DNA from 4 places in the Solibacillus ferritrahens genome. Region 4 is predicted to be linked to each of the others. Evidence: riboswitches for the same ligand, from Rfam matches in the RefSeq annotation. Region 4 holds a riboswitch; each other region holds the start of a gene.
The links. Region 4 has a riboswitch for thiamine pyrophosphate ahead of tenA (thiaminase II). Riboswitches for the same ligand answer to the same signal wherever they lie in the genome.

Region 1: linked by a shared signal. The riboswitch ahead of thiM (hydroxyethylthiazole kinase) and the one ahead of tenA (thiaminase II) in region 4 are both predicted to bind thiamine pyrophosphate.
Region 2: linked by a shared signal. The riboswitch ahead of thiT (energy-coupled thiamine transporter ThiT) and the one ahead of tenA (thiaminase II) in region 4 are both predicted to bind thiamine pyrophosphate.
Region 3: linked by a shared signal. The riboswitch ahead of thiD (bifunctional hydroxymethylpyrimidine kinase/phosphomethylpyrimidine kinase) and the one ahead of tenA (thiaminase II) in region 4 are both predicted to bind thiamine pyrophosphate.

Annotation. Positions count from the first base shown of each region.
Region 1 is NZ_JAXCLE010000005.1:110,057-115,771, forward strand. Features, by position in the region: gene SNE38_RS06825 (GerAB/ArcD/ProY family transporter) at 1-901, opposite strand, end outside; gene SNE38_RS06830 (spore germination protein) at 901-2,409, opposite strand; TPP riboswitch at 2,605-2,704, shown strand; gene thiM (hydroxyethylthiazole kinase) at 2,857-3,693, shown strand; gene SNE38_RS06840 (MTH1187 family thiamine-binding protein) at 3,697-3,996, shown strand; gene SNE38_RS06845 (thiamine phosphate synthase) at 3,998-4,708, shown strand; gene SNE38_RS06850 (DUF6944 family repetitive protein) at 5,009-5,653, shown strand.
Region 2 is NZ_JAXCLE010000005.1:167,084-172,798, forward strand. Features, by position in the region: gene SNE38_RS07085 (SMC family ATPase) at 1-1,494, shown strand, start outside; gene SNE38_RS07090 (hypothetical protein) at 1,552-1,683, opposite strand; gene SNE38_RS07095 (DUF4870 domain-containing protein) at 1,753-2,079, opposite strand; TPP riboswitch at 2,197-2,305, shown strand; gene thiT (energy-coupled thiamine transporter ThiT) at 2,419-2,979, shown strand; gene map (type I methionyl aminopeptidase) at 3,195-3,947, shown strand; gene SNE38_RS07110 (polyphosphate kinase 2 family protein) at 4,120-4,944, shown strand; gene SNE38_RS07115 (GNAT family N-acetyltransferase) at 5,027-5,581, shown strand; gene SNE38_RS07120 (beta-class carbonic anhydrase) at 5,656-5,715, opposite strand, start outside.
Region 3 is NZ_JAXCLE010000007.1:151,429-157,143, forward strand. Features, by position in the region: gene SNE38_RS09210 (bifunctional 2',3'-cyclic-nucleotide 2'-phosphodiesterase/3'-nucleotidase) at 21-2,384, opposite strand; gene thiD (bifunctional hydroxymethylpyrimidine kinase/phosphomethylpyrimidine kinase) at 2,563-3,375, opposite strand; TPP riboswitch at 3,464-3,562, opposite strand; gene SNE38_RS09220 (LysM peptidoglycan-binding domain-containing protein) at 3,732-5,021, opposite strand; gene SNE38_RS09225 (cell wall hydrolase) at 5,192-5,632, shown strand.
Region 4 is NZ_JAXCLE010000023.1:3,965-9,679, forward strand. Features, by position in the region: gene SNE38_RS16915 (thiazole synthase) at 1-283, opposite strand, end outside; gene thiS (sulfur carrier protein ThiS) at 287-484, opposite strand; gene thiO (glycine oxidase ThiO) at 492-1,598, opposite strand; gene SNE38_RS16930 (thiamine phosphate synthase) at 1,582-2,190, opposite strand; gene tenA (thiaminase II) at 2,214-2,906, opposite strand; TPP riboswitch at 2,979-3,077, opposite strand; TPP riboswitch at 3,131-3,229, opposite strand; gene SNE38_RS16940 (M14 family zinc carboxypeptidase) at 3,297-4,472, opposite strand; gene SNE38_RS16945 (efflux RND transporter permease subunit) at 4,573-5,715, opposite strand, start outside.

The sequences.
Region 1 (5,715 bases), on a different contig from region 4:
GGTTAATGAGCATTACTGCAATATCAAATGCCATTAAGCAGGTTGTAAATACAATAATTGTCCAGATGATAAATAAAATAGAATCAAAGCGTTCGAAGAAAATCCCTGGAATCGATATAATTTTTGAAAGCTCGAATACAGGATAATAAAGATTTTTGACCGTTGCATTCCCAAAGACGCCAACACAAATAATAAAAATAATGATATAAAAGGTAAATGGAAATAAAATTCCTAAAACAGTCATTTTAGCTGCTTTTTCAGGTTTTTTTATAAGAGAAATATAAAATAATACGATACCAAATCCTAGAAATGCGTTCAAACTGGATATTGTTCCAGACTGAAGTCCTTTAAAATCGGTTTGAAACACAGGAAGTAAATTTTCAAGCTTAATAGCCCACATCGGTGCAATAATTAATAAAGTTAATCCGCCGACAACAAAAGGGAAAAAGAGAATATTTAATTTGAAAATGGCCATCTTCGAGCCAGATACTGCATATATAACGACAAGGATAAACGCTAAACAGACAACTTCCAATGGGGTACGATCAAAAAAGTACTCCTGAGACAGGGTAGCCATTTCCCTCATTTGAAAGGAAGAGATAATAATATATTGAAAAACAAAAATAAAGCATAGTATGACTGCCACTGGCTTTGATACTAAATAGGAGGCAAAAGAGAGAAAGGGTTCATTTGGGAAGGATACGGCTATTTTTGCTAAAATCCATCCTAAAAGAAGCGCGATCAACCCTCCGAATAAAATTGCTATCCAGCCATCAGAAGATACAGTATGTTCGGTTATATACCGAGGCAAAAATAAAATTGTAATACTAATCGTATTCGAAGCAACAGCAAACATAATGTCTTTATCTTGAATCGATTCATTGTTTTTATAAAGTTTCATTACTTCACTGATCCTCCGTCTTTCTTTTTCTTATTCGATTTCAGGAATGGCTGAAATGAGCGTTTTGACAATACTGTAATCGGAGCCCTTACGACAATATTTTCAAGGGTCCATAAGTTGCCGGGAGAAAAGGATTGTGTATATGGAACACCAATACTTTTTAAGTTGGCAAGATGAACATAAATCATAATAAACACTAAAATAATTCCGTATAGCCCTAAAATTGCCGCAGCAAATATAGTAGCGAGGCGAACTATTCGCAAGCCAATCGCAAAGCTGTAATTGGGTATGGTGAATGCGCAAATGGCCGTTAAAGAAATAACTATAACCATGATGGGGGTTACAATACCCGCCATAACGGCAAGTTGACCAATAACTATACCGCCTACAATCCCAATTGTCTGACTGATTTTATAGGGGAGTCTTGTTCCAGCCTCCTGCAATACTTCATAAAAAAAGACGAGGATTAAAGCTTCAATTAAGGACGGAAATGGAATCCCTTCCCTAGCTGCCGTTATTGTAAATAATAGCTGAGCCGGAATTAATTCTGGATGGTATGAAATTAATGCAACATATAGGGCTGGTAAAAATATAGTCATGTAGAAAGAGAATAAGCGCAATAATCGAAGTAATGAACTTATTAACCAACGTTGGTTATAGTCTTCTATTGACTTTAATGAATCCCCGAAAGTGATAGGCATTAAAAGAGCAAAGGGTGACCCTTCAACAATAATGGCTATTTTACCTTTCAATATATTGAAAGCCACCCTATCCGGTCTTTCTGTATCTAAAATTTGTGGAAAGGGTGACAGAAGATTATCTTCAATCCACTGTTCAATAAATCCAGAATCCGGTGCGAAATCAATATCAATTGTTTTAACGCGACGCAAAACTTCCTGTAAAAGATCTTCTCTTACAACCCCATCAATATAACAAATGGCAATTTTCTGGTTGGAATGTGTGCCAACTTCCATCATATCGACTCGAAGATTGGGATCTTTGATTTCCTGGCGAATGAGCGAGAGGTTAATTTTAAAATTCTCTATAAACCCTACTCGGGACCCTCGAATAACTGATTCAGATTGCGGCTCTTCAAGGGCACGATATTCCATTCCGCTCGTTCCGATAAGAGCGGCTTCACTTACACCTTCCAGTAAGAAAACTGTATCGCCGGCTAAAAGCGTTTTAATTACCTGCTTCATTTCCTTCGATCTGTTGATTTCAGCAATGGCGATTATTTCTTCATAGACATGATCAAACAAATTCGAGTGAATATGTTTTCTGTTTAATTCAAGAACTCTTAATATATTTTTATTTAATAAATCCTCGTTTATAAGCCCTTTTATATAAATTAAAGCAAAAGGATGGTTCAACCGGCCAATTCTGCTTTTTCGGATAATAAGATCTGAAGAATTTCCAAGTATTTTTTTTATTACTGTAATATTTTCATCTAATTGGCCATCGAGATATAGGGGATTATTGTATTTTTCATTTGAAGATTGGACCATTTTCTTAACTCCTGTTCAAATGATGTAATAAGTTTATTGTTTTATTTTTTCCAAATAATATGCAATTCATACTTTAATTCGATGTGTTATTGAATCTTTAAAATGTGGGTGTAGCTTAGATTGAGTGAGCAATCTAAATGTATGAATTTGACATTCAACATACCTGTTGATAATATGGAGGAACAAACAAAATAGCATATATTGCGGGGGGACTCTTTTGAGTTGAGAAGGTTAAAACCTGACTCTTTGAACCTGTCAGTTAACACTGGTGTAGGGAAGCGATTCATTATATTTTTAAGCAATAATTTGAATTGTGCTTTCCCAATTTTATTTAAATGGGAGAGCACTTTTTTATTTTCGCATGCTTAAGTGAATTCATATCGAAAGCCTCTGTCCTGTGATTCTATTTGTTCGTATTCAGAATGTTAATAGAAAGGTGTTTGGTAAATGGGTATTAAACAGGAGATTCAAAGTGAAATAATTCAGGCAGTTGAAACGGTAAAACAGATAAATCCGATGGCAGGTTCTATTACGAACTCTGTAACCATTAATCTAGTGGCAAACGCTCAGCTTGCTGTTGGCGGATCTGCAGCTATGGTATATTTGCCGGATGAAGCGGAGTTTTTGGCAAAAACCGGAGGAGCTACATATGTCAACGTTGGTACACTTCTACCGATTTATGAAAAGACATTACCCCATGTAGCAAAAGTATTGCATGAAGCAGGAAAGCCATGGGTGTTAGATCCCGTTGCTGTTGGTATTGGCTCCCTAAGGACACAACTTTTAAAACAATTTAAAGTATTTAAACCGACAATTATTAGAGGTAACGCCTCAGAAATTATCGCATTAGCAGGTTTATGGGAATTAGATGGGGGGACAGATGAATCAAATGTGCGCGGTGTTGATTCTACTGATTCCGTACATGCGGCTAAAAAAGCAGCAATTGCTCTTGCAAAGTGGACAGGGGGTGCGGTTGCTGTCTCAGGGGAAACCGATTTAATAACAGATGGATCTATTATAGCTATCTCTTATGGAGGGTCATATTTTATGGAAAAAATCACGGGTGCAGGTTGCTCGTTAGGTGGAGTTGCAGCTGTGTATGCAGCGGCAGCTAATCCATTTATTGCAGCACTTACTGCCTCTGCTGTGTACAACTTAGCGGGAAAAAGAGCTGAACTTAAAGTAGATGGTCCCGGAAGTTTTCAAGTACAATTTTTAGATGAATTATATAAAGCGACAGCTGAAGAGATTGCAAACAACCCATTTGATTTGGAGGAGGTTTAAATCGTGAATACATTAGTAGCAGTTGCAATTGCGCCTTTTGGTGTAGGAGATGAATTATCTCAGGAAATAGCCGAGGTAGTGAAAGTTATCCGAGATTCAGGACTACCTAATCACACTACAGCCATGTTTACAGAAATTGAAGGCGAATGGGATGAAGTAATGAAAGTAGTAAAAGAAGCGACATTTATCCTTGCCGAAAAAGGAATTCGAACGGAAGTGGTGTTGAAAGCTGATATCCGTCCGGGATACACAAATACAATCAATACAAAAGTAAATAAAGTGAATGATATTTTAGGAGGATAATATGAGAAACATTAAGAACCTTGATATTTCAGCATATTTAGTTATAGGTCCCGAAAATACAAAAGGACGTCCAGTTGTATCAATTATTAAAGATGCAGTAGAGGCAGGATTCACTTGCATCCAAATACGCTCAAAAGTCGCTTCTGCCAGAGAATTAATTCAATTAACACGTCAAGCAGCAGATGTCATTGAAGAGACTGGAAAATCCCAGGAAGTGACACTGCTTGTAAATGACCGTCTAGATGTTGTTTTAGCTGCTAGATCGCAAGGGATTAAAGTTGACGGCATTCATGTAGGACAAACAGATATACCGGTGAACGTTTGTCGTGAATATTTAGGGGGAGATCTTATTATCGGTTTATCTGCTCGAGTTGATCAATTATTTGACTATATTAAGACAGAGGATGTCTCTCAACTTGATTATTTTGGCGTAGGGCCGTTACATGAGACCTCAACAAAACCTGATTGCGGAATTGGGGAAGACGGAAAAGTGATTACGAGAAGTATTGACGATATTGCGAAAGTTGCTGAGCTTAGTTCAATTCCCGTAGTCGTAGGCGGGGGTGTAAAGCTCGCGGATATTCCGACCCTAGCACAAACTGGAGCACACGGTTTCTTTGTAGTATCTGCTGTCACGGAGGCCGATAATCCAAAACAAGAAGCAACAAATTTAGTGAACACCTGGAACAATTATAAATCCAAATTAATATAAAACATCAGATTAAGGAGAGTACGCAATGACTGCTTCCCTTGAGGACGTATATAAGAATTCCTTCTTACATCCAACTTTAATAATCCCAAGCTATTGCCATCACAATTATTCTCTTACTCTTATTCCCCTACTATTTGGTTATTACAGGTCCAACCAATCAATTTGTAATTTCATACACTGCATTATATAGCTTATTGTCGCTAGGAATGCACAACCTTCATATCAGCATAATAAAAGTCGTTTATCATACAATTTGGTACAGGGCATTCCTTACTAATGAATAGTAGGTGGAGAAAATTGATGAATCTTAACAACCCAAATGGCAGCGATAATAAAGAGGAACATAGGACCTCTATGGATAAATGGAATAAATTGATGTTCCGCAGCAAAAATGAGAAACGGTATGTCTCGAATAGCAATAATAAAAGTAGTAGCTCTAGTGAAACAAATATTACGGCGGTAGCAGGAAACTGGATTGTGGCTATCGGAACAATTGTATCGGCAATTGGGAGTACACCTTCAACCTTTTTTACTCAGCAAACACTGACAGACTTCAATGTAATCGGAAATATTCTGCAAGCCGGCGGAAGCGCAATTGTAGTGGAGACAGAAAACGCGGTATTAGATGTGGTTGGTGGTCAACTTTCAGCTATAGGAAATTTGGCTGTCGTAGCAGGGATACTGTCAGAGAACGAACAATCAAGTCAACTGTTACAAAAGCAAGGTACACTACTTCAAGTAGTAGGGGTAGGAATTACGATTAATACGGAAGGGGAACTGACACTCCTACAGACTATAGCAAATACAGGAAATATCATTCAGTTAATAGGCAATGTAATAGAAGTTTTTGCTGATACTAATACAAGTGAAGGGGAAGTAATGAATGCAGTTGGTGCTTGGATACAAACGGTCGGAGCAGTTATTACAGCATTGGCCTCCGATTAAGCTATAAAAGACTATCGAGTTAATTTTCTGAAAATTAACTGAATAATTTAACCTCTTAGTGT
Region 2 (5,715 bases), on a different contig from region 4:
GAACATCCAGCCATCCATAGCAGTGAAGCATTGGAAGTTGACGATAATGAATTGACCGCACTACGCCGTGAAAGTGACAGTGCTATGCAGAACTTTTACCAAGTAAGCTCGAAATTAGAAGTAGAGCAAGCGGCATTGAACGAGAAGCAGCAGGTACTTCAGCAACTTGGCATTGAACCTTCATCGCTTCACGAATACGAACAGCAACTATCTGTATTGACGAACCAATTATCGATGCAAAAACAGCAACAAGCACAACTATTAATGGAAAAGAAAAATTTGGAACAGATTTTGCAAAGTAAAGAAATGCTCCAAGGGCGAATTGAAAAAGGGCAGCAGTATGTATCGGAAATTGATAAACAATATGCACAAGAAAAGGGTAAGCTTGAGCAAAGTGAAAAGTCTTTACTACCGCAGTTTTCAACCGTCCAACAAGTTACGGAAGCGTTGACAAGCCTGCAGCAGAAATATCGTCATTTAAAAGAAGCGATACAAAAGGCATTGGAAGCATTGCAAAATATTCAATTGGAAGAAAAGACATGTGAAGTGAATTATGAGCATGCTACAAAGAATTTAACTGAGAAACAACAGGAAAGTAAAATAGCGCAATCTGCATTTGAGTCTGCACTCTTACAAGAAGGCTTCCATATAGAAGCATATAAACAAGCGCTACTATCTCAGCAGGTTCAACAACAAATACAGGAAACATTAGAGAGCTATAAGCAAAATGTCCATACTTTAACAGTGCAAATTGCAGAAGAACAACAAATGTTAGAGGGAAAAGAATTGGTGGATTTGAAGGCTATTGAGCAACAGATTTCGCTGCTTAATGAGCAAATAGAAGCCCAATATTCAGAAGTGAAATTAGTCCATTCTTACGCATTACAGTGTGGGGAAACTTTAGAAAAGCTTGAAAAATCAGCTCGACAAATAGAAGATTATAAAGAAAAATTAATGCAAGTCGAACATGTATATGATTTAATTCGTGGACAGAATGAAGCGAAAATTTCTTTTGAACGATTTGCGCAAATAGGCTATTTAGAAAAAGTAACACAAGCTGCAAATGAAAGACTACGTGTTTTATCAAATGGTCAGTATTTTTTAAAGTCAACGGGTCGTAAAGAAGGAAATGCACAAAGCGGGTTAAGTATTGATGTATATGATAGCAACACTGGGCAAACACGCGATGTTAAAACATTATCCGGAGGTGAAAAATTCAATGCTTCGCTTTCACTAGCTTTAGGAATGGCGGATGTTATTCAAAGTGTTCAGGGCAGTGTGCATATTGATACTATGTTCATCGATGAAGGCTTCGGTACGTTGGATGAAGAAGCATTACGACGCGCTATCGATATTTTAATTGACCTACAGCAAACGGGTCGCTTAATCGGTGTCATTTCACATGTCGCGGAACTTAAAGCAGCGATGCCGGCCATTTTACAAGTACAAAAGCTAAAAGAAGGCTATAGTAAAACAGAAATTATTATTAAATAAATGATTGTACAAAAAAACACATTTCACACGAAAGACTGAGTGAAATGTGTTTTTGTGTTAACGCTTTGTAGCTCGTCGTGTAGTTGTTGCACGTTGCGGAGTAGATTTTTTATCCATCATTTTTTTTATGATGGGATAAAGTATTGGACCGAATTTAATTGCTGTTTTAACAAGTTTGTTTAGTTTCATACGTATACACTCCTTAACGAATATCATTTCGTATAAGAAATATACCCAATTAAGGAGCTTTCATAAACATTAACGTAAAACTTTAATAGCTTTCACTAAATTCCAAATTCCCGTAATTGAAAAGATAATCAGTAAAGCAACAAGGGCAATAAAATGCGAACTTACAAAGAAATCCTGTATCGCCAAAGTTTCATGAGTCAAAAATAGCGAAATAAAAAAGTAAATAATATACAAAACACCAAAAGCAATCGGAATAAGTTGGGTAATAAAAGCCTTTTTCGAGTGCTCCCTTACAAAATCATCTTTTGAAACAACATATATAATGAACGGCAAGATAGAGGGTGCAAAGTAAAAGCTTAAATAGCTTAATGCACTTAATCCTTTTGATTGATCCATTTCATTCACTCCTTTGTATGTATACGAACGGTCTAGAATTTAGTTACAAAAAAATCGTCTGTTGAAAGTTGGAAAAATATTCGATACAATTAATTTGTTCAAACAATATTTATTTAGATGTACCACAAGGGGAGCCGAGTAAGTCGGCTGAGATTGTGCACGTAATTGCACTGACTCTTTGAACCTGTAAGTTAGCACTTGCGTAGGGATGTGGATAGAAACCGACTGTTCAAACGATAGTCAGGCTTTTGTCCTGATTATCGTTTTTTTTATTTTTGCAGATGGATTTCTATTCCTTCTTCACTTCTGTTACATCGGAAAAAGGAAAGGAGCATTGTTATGGACAAAAAGAGATTACTTATGATGGTGGAAATAGCGATTTTCGCTGCCGTCGGACTGGTGCTGGATCAAATATCATTTAAAATGTGGGCGCAAGGTGGATCGATTAGCTTTGTAATGGTTCCTATTATTTTAATGGCAATTCGTTGGGGGTTAACAGCAGGTCTTGCAACTGGCCTACTAATCGGAATAATGCAGATGATGTTTGGAGCTTATATTGTCCACTGGCTTCAGGCAATTCTTGATTATGGTCTTGCTTTTACTGTAGTAGGTTTAGCGGCAATTATAAGAAAGCCTTTATTACAAGCAACGCAATCACTAAATAAAACAAAAATGGCGCTTTACATTGTAATAGGTACGTTATTAGGTGGATCTTTACGATTCGTTTGCCACTTACTTGCCGGAGTTGTCTTCTTTAAGGAATTTGCAGGCGACGATAACGTATGGATGTATTCCATTATTTACAACGGTTCCTACATGCTGCCAGCAACAATTATTACAGCTATTATTGCCATCTTATTATTCACGTCTGCACCACGTTTATTGCAAAAAGTACAATAAGTTTAATTATTAATATAGAACTAGGTTTGAAGTGCGGATTGCCATCTTCAAATCTAGTTTGTTTTTTTATTATAAATGTACTCTAATCTATACTTCATTTTTGCACATAATTCCTGGATTTAAACACATCATTTAAAAAAACAATGAACACTTACAACCGATTTTAAGTATGTTATAGTTAAGGGTAGACATTGTTTAGAGGAAGGAAGTTACACATGATTGTTACAACACAAGAAGAAATCAAAGCTTTTAAAAAAATAGGACGTATTTGTGCTGAAATTCGTGAAGCGATGAAAGCGGCGACAGTACCGGGCGTGACAACAAAAGAATTGGATGAAATTGCAGGGCGAATGTTTGCCGAGGCTGGCGCAATTTCAGGTCCAAAAGGTGAATATGACTTCCCTGGCTATACTTGTATTTCAGTGAATCATGAAGTGGCACACGGTATTCCAGGTAGTAAAGTGATTCAAGAAGGCGATATTGTCAACATTGACGTATCAGGTTCATTGGATGGGTATTTTGCAGATACTGGTATTTCCTTCGTTGTCGGGGAAGGCTACGAGGATAAAGAAAAGCTTTGTGCTGTAGCAAAATCAGCATTTGAACGTGCAATGACAAAAGTTAAAGCAGGTTCAAAATTAAATCAAATTGGTAAAGCAGTTGAACGTGAAGCGCGTGATCATGGCCTAACGGTTATTATGAACTTAACGGGGCATGGTTTAGGAAAATCATTGCATGAAGAGCCAAACCACGTATTAAACTATTATGATGCCTGGGATACAACAATTATGAAGGAAGGGATGGTTTTAGCAGTAGAACCATTCATTTCAGCAAAGGCAGAGCATATTGTCGAATCTGGGGATGGTTGGACATTTGTCACTCCGGATAAATCATTAGTCGCTCAAATTGAACATTCAATTATTGTAACAAAAGACAAACCAATTATTTTAACAACATTAGAAGACTAATTAGAAAACGTGGAAGCATATAATGCGGCCACGTTTTTTACTTTTGTTCTAGCGGGTGTTTAAATCAACATAAAATAATCAAACGATTCAAATAAATCACAACAACAATTACCATTTTCATACACTTTCAAGTAAAATATATGTAAGGATTCGTAATAGAGGAGGCCGTTGAATGAAGAAACTAAATGATTTGGATCTAACATTAAAATTGGATAAGAAGCTATACAAAAAGCAATTGAAAGAGCTGCAGTATGAAGTGCTTAATATTCAGCAATTTTTATACAACAATAAAATCGGTCTCATCTTCGTATTTGAAGGAATGGATGCAGCAGGAAAAGGGGGGGCCATTAAGCGATTAACAGAACACATTGATCCCCGTGGATTAATCGTTTCGCCAATTTCCGCACCACAGCCACACGAAATGCGTTATCATTATATGCATCGATTTTGGAGGAAGTTACCCCAGCATGGACAGATTGCCATCTTTGACCGTTCCTGGTATGGTCGTGTATTAGTGGAACGCATCGAAGGCTTTGCAAAAGAACATGAATGGCAGCGGGCGTATAACGAAATTAATGGTTTTGAAAAGCAATTAACAGATGAAGATTATATTATAGTTAAATTCTGGATTCATATAGATGCAGATGAGCAATTGAAGCGTTTCATGGAAAGAGCGGAAGATCCGTATAAATCATGGAAACTAACAGATGAAGATTGGCGAAATCGTGAAAAGTTTAATTTATATATAGAAGCGGCAGATGAGATGTTTGCTAAAACAAATACAGAAAATGCCCCTTGGTGTTTAATTCCTGGCAACGATAAATTTTATGCACGAGTACAAGTGCTAAAAGAAGCTGTTGCTCAAATTGAGAATCAAATAACAAAACGGGGTCTTCAACTTACTAATGTTTTTGAAAATCATAATGAACAAGCAGCAGAAAGTACACTGCCTGAATTTATAGAAATACAGCCAAAGCAAAAAAAGAAAAAGTCATAAACGGATAAATAAGTTTGGCTGTGAAATGTAGGTGAGTTAAATGAAAAGCTTATTCAAGCTATTTCAAAAGAAGGAGGGTCCAATGGTTCAACTTATTGGGCAACAATGTTCATTGCGTACTTTTACCCTGTCTGATGCAAGAGCATTGACAAAGCTATTAGTAGATAATAAGTTTTACTGGTCAACATATGAACCGTTACATCGGGATGAATTTTATACAGAAGAGACACAGTACAAGAAAATATTGGAGAGCATGCATCTTTTGCAAACAAATAGAGAGTTTTCCTTTGGTATCTTCCATAATGAAACAGGTCAGCTGATTGGTCATATTTCGCTCTATTCTATAAAACGATTACCATACTCTAGCGGCTTTATAGGGTATTCCATGGATGAAAGATTTATCGGAAAAGGCATTGTAACCGAAGCAGTTCGTTTAGTAATGGAGTTCGCATTTTCAACTTTAAATATTCATCGCATTGAAGCATATGTGGCTCCTCAAAATTTGGGCTCCATACGTGTTTTAGAGAAGTCAGGATTTGCGAGAGAAGGTTTACTCCGAGAATTATTATTTATAAATGGTAAATGGGTTGACCATTATATGTACGCAATATTACAGCGAGAATATAAAAATAGATAAGTTCCATATTTTTAAGGCTATAAAAAAAGCTATAGTGCTCACCTAAAAATACTTTGGGTGAGCGCTATAGCTTATTATTTTACTTTGTCAGATCCATCAGATACTAAATCTAATTTACCAGTTTCAGGATCAAT
Region 3 (5,715 bases), on a different contig from region 4:
AACTTCTGCTTTTAAAATTTTTAGTTAGTTTTTAATCCATATTTACCAAAACCATCTGTACCTTCACCAATATAATGAATTTTACTATTTTCATCTAACACATCGACTGCTTTTTTCGACGATTCAAATACCACTTTCACGTTTTCTGGAAACGCAGCAAATTTCCAGTTACCATCTGCACTTGGATCAATTGTTTTTTCAGCTAAAATATAGTCGATGATTGCTTGACGGTTTTCATCTGGATAAACTTCAACTGCAGTCGCGTTTCGTACACCTGGGAATGTTCCATTTGCACGATAGTTATTCGTCGCTACAATGAACTCCTGTGATAAATCGATCGGCTTTCCATCATATTGTAAATTTACAATGCGGGAAGCCTTTTCATTTACTATATTTCCACTAGCATCATATTTGGCTGGTTGTGTCACATCAATTTCATAAGTGACTCCATCAATGACATCATAGTTATATGATCTGTAGTCAGAATTAATTAGTTGTTGTTCATCTTCTTTATTTATATCGATTTGGTGGAATTGACCAGCAGACATTTCAAGCCATTCTTTCACATCCGCACCTGTTACTTTTAACATAGCTAATGTATTGTCATATAAATATAGGTCTGCAACATTCTTAATTGCCAACTCACCTTTTGGTACGAATGTGTAGTACTCTGGATCACTTCTCGTTCCTGCTTTAAATGGCGCACCTGCTGATAATACTGGTAGACTTTCAAATGGTGTTCCTTTAATTTTATCCTTTACATAAATCGCTTGGGCATTTGTCACGATTTGAATGGAAGGATCATCCTGCACTTGTGAGAAATAACTATGAATATTTGCTGTCGTTGTTCCTACTGCCTGACGCACATAATCAATTGTACCTTCATGGGCTTCTTTTACGCTTTCCACAACTGTACTGCTTACATTTTCATTATCTTTTGCAATTTCACGCACGGCACCTGTTCCTGAAATCACATCCCAAGAATCAGCTTTTTTCTCAAGCTCTAAATCGATTACTCCTAGATGGCTACCAAATTTACCTGCCATTACGATAGGTACACCGTTCATTGTTCCATTATCAATATCCACATTCGTTAAAGTGCTATCTACTTTTCCAGGGAATACTTCATGGGCATGTCCTGTTATGACCGCATCTACATCGCTGATTTTTGTTAATAGATAGGATACATCTTCCTCGCCGATTTCATGTGTTGCATCACCCATACCTGAGTGCGACAGTACAACTACTACATCCGCGCCAGCTTTCTTCATCTGTGGAACGATTATTTTTACCGCTTCTACAGAATCATCTACTGTTACTTTTCCTTCTAAATTTGCTTTATCCCATTTTAAAATTTGTGGAGGCACAATGCCTGTTACACCAATTTTAATCATCGTACTATTTCCTGTTGAATCAATTACTTCTTTTTCAATCATGACATACGGCTCATACTTTAATTCTTTTGTCAAAGCATTGCGTACATTCGCATTGACATACGGGAATGGTGCATCATCTGTTACTTCATCAATAAATTCCAAGCCGTAATTAAATTCATGATTGCCATAAGTCGCAGCATCATAATCCAACGCAATCATTGATGCAATAGAAGGATGGACTTCTCCTTCTTTTAATTTTTTCACGGATTGAATGTAAGAGCCAAGAGGCGTTCCTTGAATGGCATCTCCATTATCAAATAATACTGTATTCGGGTTTTCCTCACGAGCTTTTTCGATGAGCAACGCAGTTTTTGCCAAGCCTAAACTATTCGTTGGCGCATCTTTGTAATAATCATAATTCATAATATTAGTATGAATATCCGTCGTACCTAAAATGCGCAATGCCACGGTCGTATTTGCTTCAACTGGGTTATATTCCGCCAAAAACCGCTGCAGAATCTTTTGCATTTGGACTTTCGTGACAAACTCATTCGGTTTGATCGTCCCGTCTTCATAGCCTGTTAATAAGCCTAACTCTACTGCCTTTGCCATCTCTTGACGATTCCCAGATCCAATTTTATTCGCATCTTTAAATTGATTTAATACATTTTCGGAATATTGTTTTTCATCCGGTATACCCCTAGCTGCAATAAGGAAGGCATGTGTGCGTGTCAATTTTTCATTTGGTGCAAACTGCGTCGGTGTTTTACCTTTAATTAACTTTAGTTCCACAGCCTTTTCAATATATGGCTTCAGTGAATCGGGTACGTCCTTGAATTGAACGGATTGTCCAGAACCTACTTCTACCCCTAATGCATCAATGACTGCCTTCACAAAATCTCCACGTGTCATTTCTTCATTGTTGGAAGTAGATGCCGCTGATACTCCAGCCATTCCACTAGTTAAAAGTGTTAATGTAAGGGCAGAAGCAGAAAGTTTTTTCCACATTTATTTCACTCCTATTATCTAAATTGTTCAACAAGTCCATCATACTAAATTGCCAGAATAGTAGAAAAGAGCAAATTGATACATTACTATATCGAGGTAAGTAGTACTTTTTGAGAGTTAAAAAAATGCCACAAGTTATTCACTTCAAGAAACGGGTACAATTTACTCAATAAATTAATTAAATTACTTGCACGTCGCAAATTCCGCGGTGCTCCTGGTAGGCAAAATGGTTTGTAGGGCCAAATCCATGACCAATATTCAGTGGGTAACGAATCGCTAATTGAACAAACTTTTTTGCTTCAATGATCGCTGTTTTTAATGGTTTCCCTTTCGCAATTTCTGCGGTAATTGCTGCTGAAAATGTACATCCTGTTCCATGTGTATGAATTGTTTTCAGTCTTTCTGTTTTCATTTTAAAAGGCTTTTCCCCTCGAATAAACACCGTATCAATCGCATGCTTACCCGCTAAATGACCACCTTTTATCACTACACATTGCATACCTAAATTTAATAAATATTCCCCTGCAAATTTAATTTCCTCTTCGGTTTTGATCGTAAGCCCGGTCAATACTTCTGCTTCGGGTATATTCGGTGTACAAACCGTTGCAACCGGAAGTAGTTTTTCCTTTAAAGCTATTGTTGCTTGCTCTTTCAATAAGCTAGCCCCGCCTTTTGCAATCATTACTGGATCTAAAATAAGTGGTATTTCTTTAGATTCCAATACCGAGACAATTGTTTCTACGATTTCTGCATTAAACAGCATACCTGTTTTAACAGCTTTTAAATCAAAATCATCGAGTACTGCATTTAATTGATCCTTTACAAAATCAGCAGTAGCAGGATAGATTCCATGCACCCCTTTTGTGTTTTGAGCCGTTAAAGCTGTAATCACTGATGTGCCGAAAACTCGAAGCTCTTGAAAGGTTTTTAAATCAGCTTGAATGCCAGCCCCGCCCCCACTATCGGATCCTGCTATAGTACATGCAATCATTTTTACCACTCCTAATAAAAATATTATTAAGTGTCACTGCAAAAGAAAGACCCCACGTAAAATACGCGGGGTCTTAGTAAGTACATATGTATAATTGTACTTTGCTCCCTACGTCCGTATTAACGGTCAGGTTCTAAGGGTCAGGTTTTAACCTTCTCAACACAAATGTGTCCCCCTGCAAATGCATTTAATTACGTCGAGTGTATCAGAATAAAATTTACATGGCAAGTAAATGGTAAAATTTTAGATTCATAATATACTTTCTAATGCAAAGTACGATTGTAAATTGCCACATCACTTATAAAAACTCAGATGAGCTATATACCATTTCATCTGAGTTTTTATTTAATCCTATTTTATTTCTTAACGACATTAAAGTTTGAACCGATAAGTTGCCAGTTTTGGGGGAAAGGTAAACCAAGTTTCCAATAACCGACACCCCGTAAATTCAGTCTTTTTACTAAATTAAATTTTGCCTGGATGGAACGTGCATCTTCAAACCATACAATATGTGAACGTCCTTGCTCATCATAATAGTTAAAGTACGGTGCCTGTGCCGTATAGTCATATTGAATGGCAGCATTATAACGTTTGGCTATTTCAATTGCACGCTGTGGACTTAATGCTTCTGCATATTCCCCCCCTTGCACAAAAGGTAACGTCCAATCATACCCATACAAATTTTGCCCAAGTAAAATTTTATTTGCCGGAATTTCCGTTAAAGCATATTGAACTACTTGTTCAACTTGAGGGAGCGGGGAGACAGCCAGAGGTGGTCCTGCAGAATACCCCCACTCATATGTCATTAGCATAACAAAATCTACTATTTCCCCATGAGCTCTATAATCATGACCTACCGTCCATTCCCCTGGCTGATTCGCACTCGATTTTGGTGCCAGTGCCGTGGAAACTGTATAACCTTCAGCATGCATACGCTCTACCGCACTTCTCAAGAAATTATTATAGGCTTCCCTTTGATCACCTGGTATTCTCTCAAAATCAAAATGGATATCCGACACATTCCCAATTCTTTTTGCTTCTGCAATAATATTGTCAAAAAGTAAGTTTTGTACTGCTTTACTTTGAAAAATGTCACGTGCTAGCTCACTACTGAACTGATAATCTTCTAGATTCGTTATCGCCATTGCAATACTTGCATTATTTTCTGCCGCCAAACTAGGTAATGGTGCAATTACTGGCGCCTTTAATGAACCATCCCGTCCAGCTTCATAGCTGAATAGGGCTAAATACGTTAAATAGGGACTCGTTTCACGCACTTGATTTACTAGTAGTTCACTTACTTCATCGCCTCTTGGTTCAACATAAGCGAAAATTTCAGCAGATGTTTTCGCAGCGGGAGGAATATATAAACGCGTTCCAATCATTAATAATGCATTTGGCGATAAACCATTTACTTGTGCAAGTGTCAAATAATTCACATTAAAACGTTGTCCTATTGACCATAAGCTATCCCCCGGTTGAACAATATAATATTGACCATTTACTGGAATCACAAGCGCTTGCCCTACAACTAAGCGATTAGGCTCGGGAATTTGATTGGCATCCACAATATTCTGTATCGTCGTTCCATAAGCTTGCGCAATTCCCCATAGCGATTCTCCTGGCTGTACAACATGAATTTGAATTGTCGGTCCTCCTTTTTCTATATACTAATTTATGAACTTAATGCTCTATTAATGCGAGAGAAAAAGTCATAAATGAATAAGAGTACTTTTTGAAATAATTTTTATACAAAACTAATTAAGATATGCGCATCCTAGCAAACTTTTTCATACTATAAATGTGAGGTGAAAAAATGCCAAGAGTAAAATATCGAGACGCAGATGTCGATTTGATGGCAAGAATGATGCGAGCTGAGGCTGAAGGTGAAGGAAAACAGGGGATGTTATATGTTGGGAATGTCATTGTCAATCGTGCAGTGGCTTCTTGCTTAGACTTTAATGATGTAAGGACAATTGAACAAGTCATTTATCAAGTACAAGGAAATAACTATTCATTTGAAGCTGTTCAAAAAGGGAATATGTTTTATCAGCGAGCACGACCTACTGAACAAAGATTGGCGCGACAAGCTTTAGATTATTGGAGAGAACATCCTGCAAAATATGCCCTGTGGTATTTTAATCCGTCTGGTGAATGTCCTCCGACATGGTATGGGCAACCATTTACAGGGCAATTTAAACAACATTGCTTCTATGAACCTGTAGCCGGAACATGTGAAAGTGTATATATAGGATAGATTTTCCTATCGCTAAATCATTAGAGAGCCTTTTAAAATAAATAAGGCTCTTTTTTTATTTTGAAAAGAAAGTGATAATTATA
Region 4 (5,715 bases):
TCATGTCACACAATCCGGATGCCCTAGCGAGTTTAGCAATACGAACTGCTTCCTCAGCATTTTTTGCCCCTGCTGTATTAGGCAGCAGCGTATATTTCGTCAGATCGAGCTGCTCCAAAAAGTTAGGCTGCTCTTCTGAAAAAATATTCATTCTTCTTACGGCAAACGTTAAAATTTCTGCCTGTGATACTTCTACTGCTTTTTTCTGCACCTCAAACGACGGATATTTCCCTGTCCCTAACAGCAATCTGGATTGAAACGTGCGATCTGCAATTTTTAACATATTTCATCCTCCTCCAACAAAATGAACAATCTCTACCACATCACCTTTTGATAAGCTCGTCATTTCATAGTTTTCTTTCATAACAATTTCCTGATTAACCTCTACGACAACAATGCGATTTTCTAAGCCATAATGTTTCAGTAATTGCTGAACATTTTGAAAAAGCTCGAGTTGCTTTCTCCCATTCACTGTAATAGACATCGCTTACTCATCTCCTGTTCGGTCGATTCATTTGAAAAGCCTCGACCCATTCTTTTTTTACAGCTTTTTTTAATATGAAGCTCGCAATCATCTCACCTGTTGCTGGTGCTAATAAAATCCCGTTTCTATAATGTCCTGTTGCAAATAATATCGCATCATCATGTGGATGAAAGCCTATAAACGGTTTTTGATCGAATGTTTGTGGACGCAATCCTGACCAGGCAGCATTAATCTTCATCTGACCAACTGCAGGAAAGAGTTCCTTCGCTTTTTGAATTAATGTTTCCATGCCATCCAGGCTTACGTGTTCTGACCAATCATTTCCCTTCATAGTAGCGCCAATAACTAGCTCCCCATTATTTCTAGGAACGATATAGTATTTATCATGAAAAATAGTATGTTTTAATAAAGTGCTTCTCCCTTCAACAGCAATACATTCCCCTTTGACCGGTGTTATTTGCTGCTCTATACCTAGCTGCTGAAAAAAGGGATTACTCCAAGCACCCGTAGCAATGACAACTCGTTTTGCTTTGATCATTCCTAGTGTTGTATCTATTTGAAAAGTATCCTGCTGCTTTTGAATCTTTAACACCTTTGTATGCTCAAAAATGGATGCACCGTAAACTTGTGCCCCTTTAAAAAAAGCCTGGCATACACGATACGGCAGTACACTAGTATCCTCTTCAATATAGGCAGCCCCTATTATATGCGGGGAAACATCGGGTTCTAGATTTTTTACTTCATTTGCTTCAAGCCATGTCACAGTAGGCAGTGCGAGTATTGTCCCTAATTCTTTCTTGTCACGTTCAGAAAAGGCCAGCTTTAAAATCCCTCCCTTTTTGCAGCCAATATCAATGCCACTTAGCCCGTATAGTTCATCCTGTATCTTCGAATAGAGCGCCTGACTGTATCTCGCAAAAGTGAAGAAGTCCTTTCCATCGCCCTCATATTCCGAATGTGCACCAAGCATACCCGCCGCTGCACTTGTCGCTTTTAGACCAATTCGACTTTCCTCAAGGACGGCTACCTCGACTTGATCCTTTGCTAAATAATAGGCAATCGCACTTCCAATAATCCCTCCGCCAATTACGACTACGTCATAGCTTGATTGCATCTTTAATGGCCTCCCTATATTGGTGTGCTGCTGCAAATGGATGCGTTGCCGAAAAAATACCGGACATAACCGCTATCCCATCTGCCTTAACATCTAGGAGTGCCTGTACTCGATCCACATGAATCCCACCAATCGCGAAGACGGGAATTTTTAAGTTCTTTTTCATTTCATGTATGGGAGAAAGACCGTTTGGAACCTTTCCTTTTTTACTGTTTGTTTCAAAGCAATGTCCATAAAGAACATAATCAGCCCCTTGCCGCTCTGCCTCCATGGCGCCCACATAATCATGAATCGATCTACCTATTCGAAGTTGTGGATATTGATCTTTAACCTGTTGTCCCGATAAGCCTCTCTCCGGTAAATGAATCGTTTGAATACCGTTGCTCAAGGCAATATCCAAATGACTATTTACGATGATTTTGTCTTTCGGGACAGCTCCCTTATCCAAATATTCCAGTAAAGTCACCACTTCTTTTGCTGTTTTTGTTTTTTCACGTATTTGGATATAATCCACGATTTGCTGAATTTGAATGATTTTTTGTGCTAATACTAAAATTGGCTGACTATCATCTGTTACTGCCATTAACTTCATATAACTACGCCCCTCCAGGATGTTTACAAGTTCGTAACATGCTCATTCCTATACACTTCCTGTTGCCAATCCTGACAAGTCCAGGACATTTCCCAAAACTGCCACTCATAATAGCAACTGCGCTTGAAATGGGCTGTCAATTCACGTTCATCATTTCCTGGCATCTGTGCAAATCGATTCATCATTTCCTTTTGTTTTTCAATTGTTTGTTCCATCTCAGCGGAGGCATATAAATCAATCCACTGCTGATACAACTTAACACCCGGTGTTGCTTTTCGTAATGCGGCTCCGATTTCCTGATATAACCACGGGCAAGGTAGTATCGCAGCGTATGCGTCGGCAATCATCCCTGTATAAAATGCTTGATACATGTGACTGACATAATTGTACGCTGCAGGTGCTGGTTCAAAATTACTGATTTCTTCAGGCGTAACCTGCAACTCATTAAAAGTCGAACGGTGTAGCTCTAACTCTGCTTCCCGGATAAAGTTCGCGGTTTCCAGGAAATAAGCTACATCCTCATCCTCATTAGCTTTTGCCGCCAGCATCGCAAGTAGTTTCATATAATGCTTTAAATAATATGAGTCCTGCAGCATATAAAATTTAAACTTTTCCAGCTCCAATGTTCCATCAGCAATACCTTGTACAAATGGATGCTTCAAACTGGCCTCCCAATAATATTCCGTTTGCTTTCTTACTTCTCCACAAAAATCCATCCTAATTCCTCCTTGGAGGCGTAAGCAAAAAAGGCACCTCTACGAAAAGTAGAGATGCCTAAAAAAGTGCATATGTACGCACTTATTGCTCCCTACGCCAGTATTAACTGTCAGGTTCTAAGGGTCAGGTTTTAACCTTCTCAACACAATTGTGTCCCCCCGCAATTAAAAAATTTGCAAAAGAAAAGCTCTCCAAAAAGATGGAGAGCGCCACGTACGATTATTAGCTTGTACATTTTGCTCCCTACGCCCGTGTTAACGGAACAGGTTCTAAGGGTCAGGTTTTACCTTCTCAACACTTACGTGTCCCCCTGCAAATTCATTTAATTACTACTAGTCTACTGATAATTCTGAATAAATGCAATGGTATTTTAAATTATTTCCTACTACCTACCATTTTCTCGCTTCATTCGCTACGTATAGTGCGACAGTTTTATTTTGCTTCCAAACATTGTTCCAGCGTTTCAGTGGTACCGAAGCTTCACCGGCATATGGTGCTATTTCAACCGTCATCGCAGGTCGGTCTTTAACTTTTGTGAAGTAGTCCTCAGAAGCTGCAATTGGTTCGTTTTTTGTTGTTACAGGCATCATTTTATAGCCTGTAATTGAAGAAACTCCCTTTACTAGCTTTTTCGTACGTTCAAATTGGTTCTTCGCTCGACTCCAATATATAATTTGACCGGATGAATGATAAGATACATAGGCTAAGTGATTGCCGCGATCAATCAGTCTTTTCATTGCAAGTGCTTCAGGCTCTGTATTCGGCGCTTTTCCTTTATATTCTTTATACGAAGGCTTTGTCATTTTAATTAATTGCCAGTTCACATTGAATTGACGGTTTAAATCGACACCATTTATATTTGCTTTCCAACGATTAAAATTGGAGCTCCCATTCATCGCTCTCAACTTGGCCATAGATGTTTTCACTTTTCCACCTTGTGAAAGTGTTACACCATCTGGGTTAACCATTGGTACAAACACAATACTTACCTCACTTAATATCGTTTTCACATCATATTTTTCTATCTTCGTGCCATTCACGTAGGCCTTTAAATATGTATCAATCATTTCCATCAGCACATTCGTCGTCATATGTTCCCGGCCATGAAATGCCGCATCAAATAAAACTTCCTTTTTACCAGTTCCGAGCTTTATTGAATAGATAGAGCGCCCTTCAACAGATTGTCCAATTTCCTGTAATTGCGTAAGTGAAGGATACATCAGGGAAATCATTTTTAACTTAGAGGCTATTTCATCAAATGTTAACATTTTTGAACCGTCAACTAATTGAGCATAGTGAACATCAGTTAAAGTAAGGAAAGCTGTTTTAGAAGAATTTCTTACGATACCTTGCTTCCCTTGTATCCCGGTTAATAAAAGCTTTTCCCCTTTTGCTACTCTTTTTAAAACAGCCCCATTCTTATCCTTTAGTTCCGTATCCTTTTTTGCGATTACTTGTACTGGGTACTTACCAAGGTCAATCTTTTCTGTAGCAGCATTTGTAGTCATTGGATGAAAAATGGCTGTTGCAAAAAATATAAAACTAAAAAGCAATATTTTTCTCATGAAATCCCTCCCGCTTAGGTCTTTAAAACTTAACTTCTTTACCCTTAACTGTACAATAAAAAACAGCCTGTAAGAATATTATTCCTACAGGCCGCCCATATTAATTGTCTTTTACATCTTTACGATTTTTCTTCAGCATTTTCGATAATACTTCATATACAATCGGAACGATGACTAATGTTAATACTGTTGATGATAATAAACCACCAATTACTGTTACGGCTAAGTCCTGAGATATTAGTCCGCCACCAGCACCACCGAATGCCATTGGTAACATCGCACCAATTGTTGCAATCGCGGTCATTAAAATTGGTCGTAAACGGGTTGCCCCAGCTTCCAATATTGCTTCACGCATATTCATACCTTCATGTTCCATACGGATAATACGGTCAACAAGTACGATAGCGTTCGTGACAACAATACCGATTAACATCAGTAATCCCATCATAACCGATACAGAAATTGTTTGGCCTGTCGCGAATAGCCCAATCCATGAACCGATCACAGTAAATGGTAATGAGAATAAAATCGCAAATGGTGCCAAACCTTCACCGAATGTTACAACTAAGATGAAGTATACAATGGCAATTGCTGCAATCATCGCTACCCCTAATTGAGTGAATGTTTCAGTCATATCAGCCGCAACACCACCTACACCAGTCGTAACACCTTTAGGTAATTCTAAATCAGCAATCTTTTCGTCTGCTGCAGATGTAGCCTTCGAAATATCTTTATCTGTAATCGTTGCAGATACTGTCGCAAAGTATTCGCCTTTTTGACGAGATAAAGAATTTAATGTAGTACCTTCTTCAAGTTCAACAATGTCACCAAGTTTCATTGTTTGACCTGTTGCAGTTTGAATTGGTGTTTCCAATAGTTCATCAATGTCAGCAGCTGCAGATCTTGCTTCACGTTGTACAACAACATTAATATCACTACCATCACTCTCAACAGTTGTTAATACTTCTTTTGCTGTATTTGTTTGTAAAGCCATTAAAATTTGTCCAGTAGTTAAACCGTATTGTAATACGTTTTGTTGATCTACTTTGATGACATTTTCTACATAAGGCTCAGAAGCATTTGATTCAACTTCATCTAGTCCGTCGATATCCACTAATACTTCTTCCACTTGAGCTACAGCTTCGTTTAACTTATCTAAGTCTTCACTGTATAACGTATAGCTTACTTCATTCGATGACATACCCATCGCGAAGTTTTGTGTTTTCCATTCACCTGATTGGCC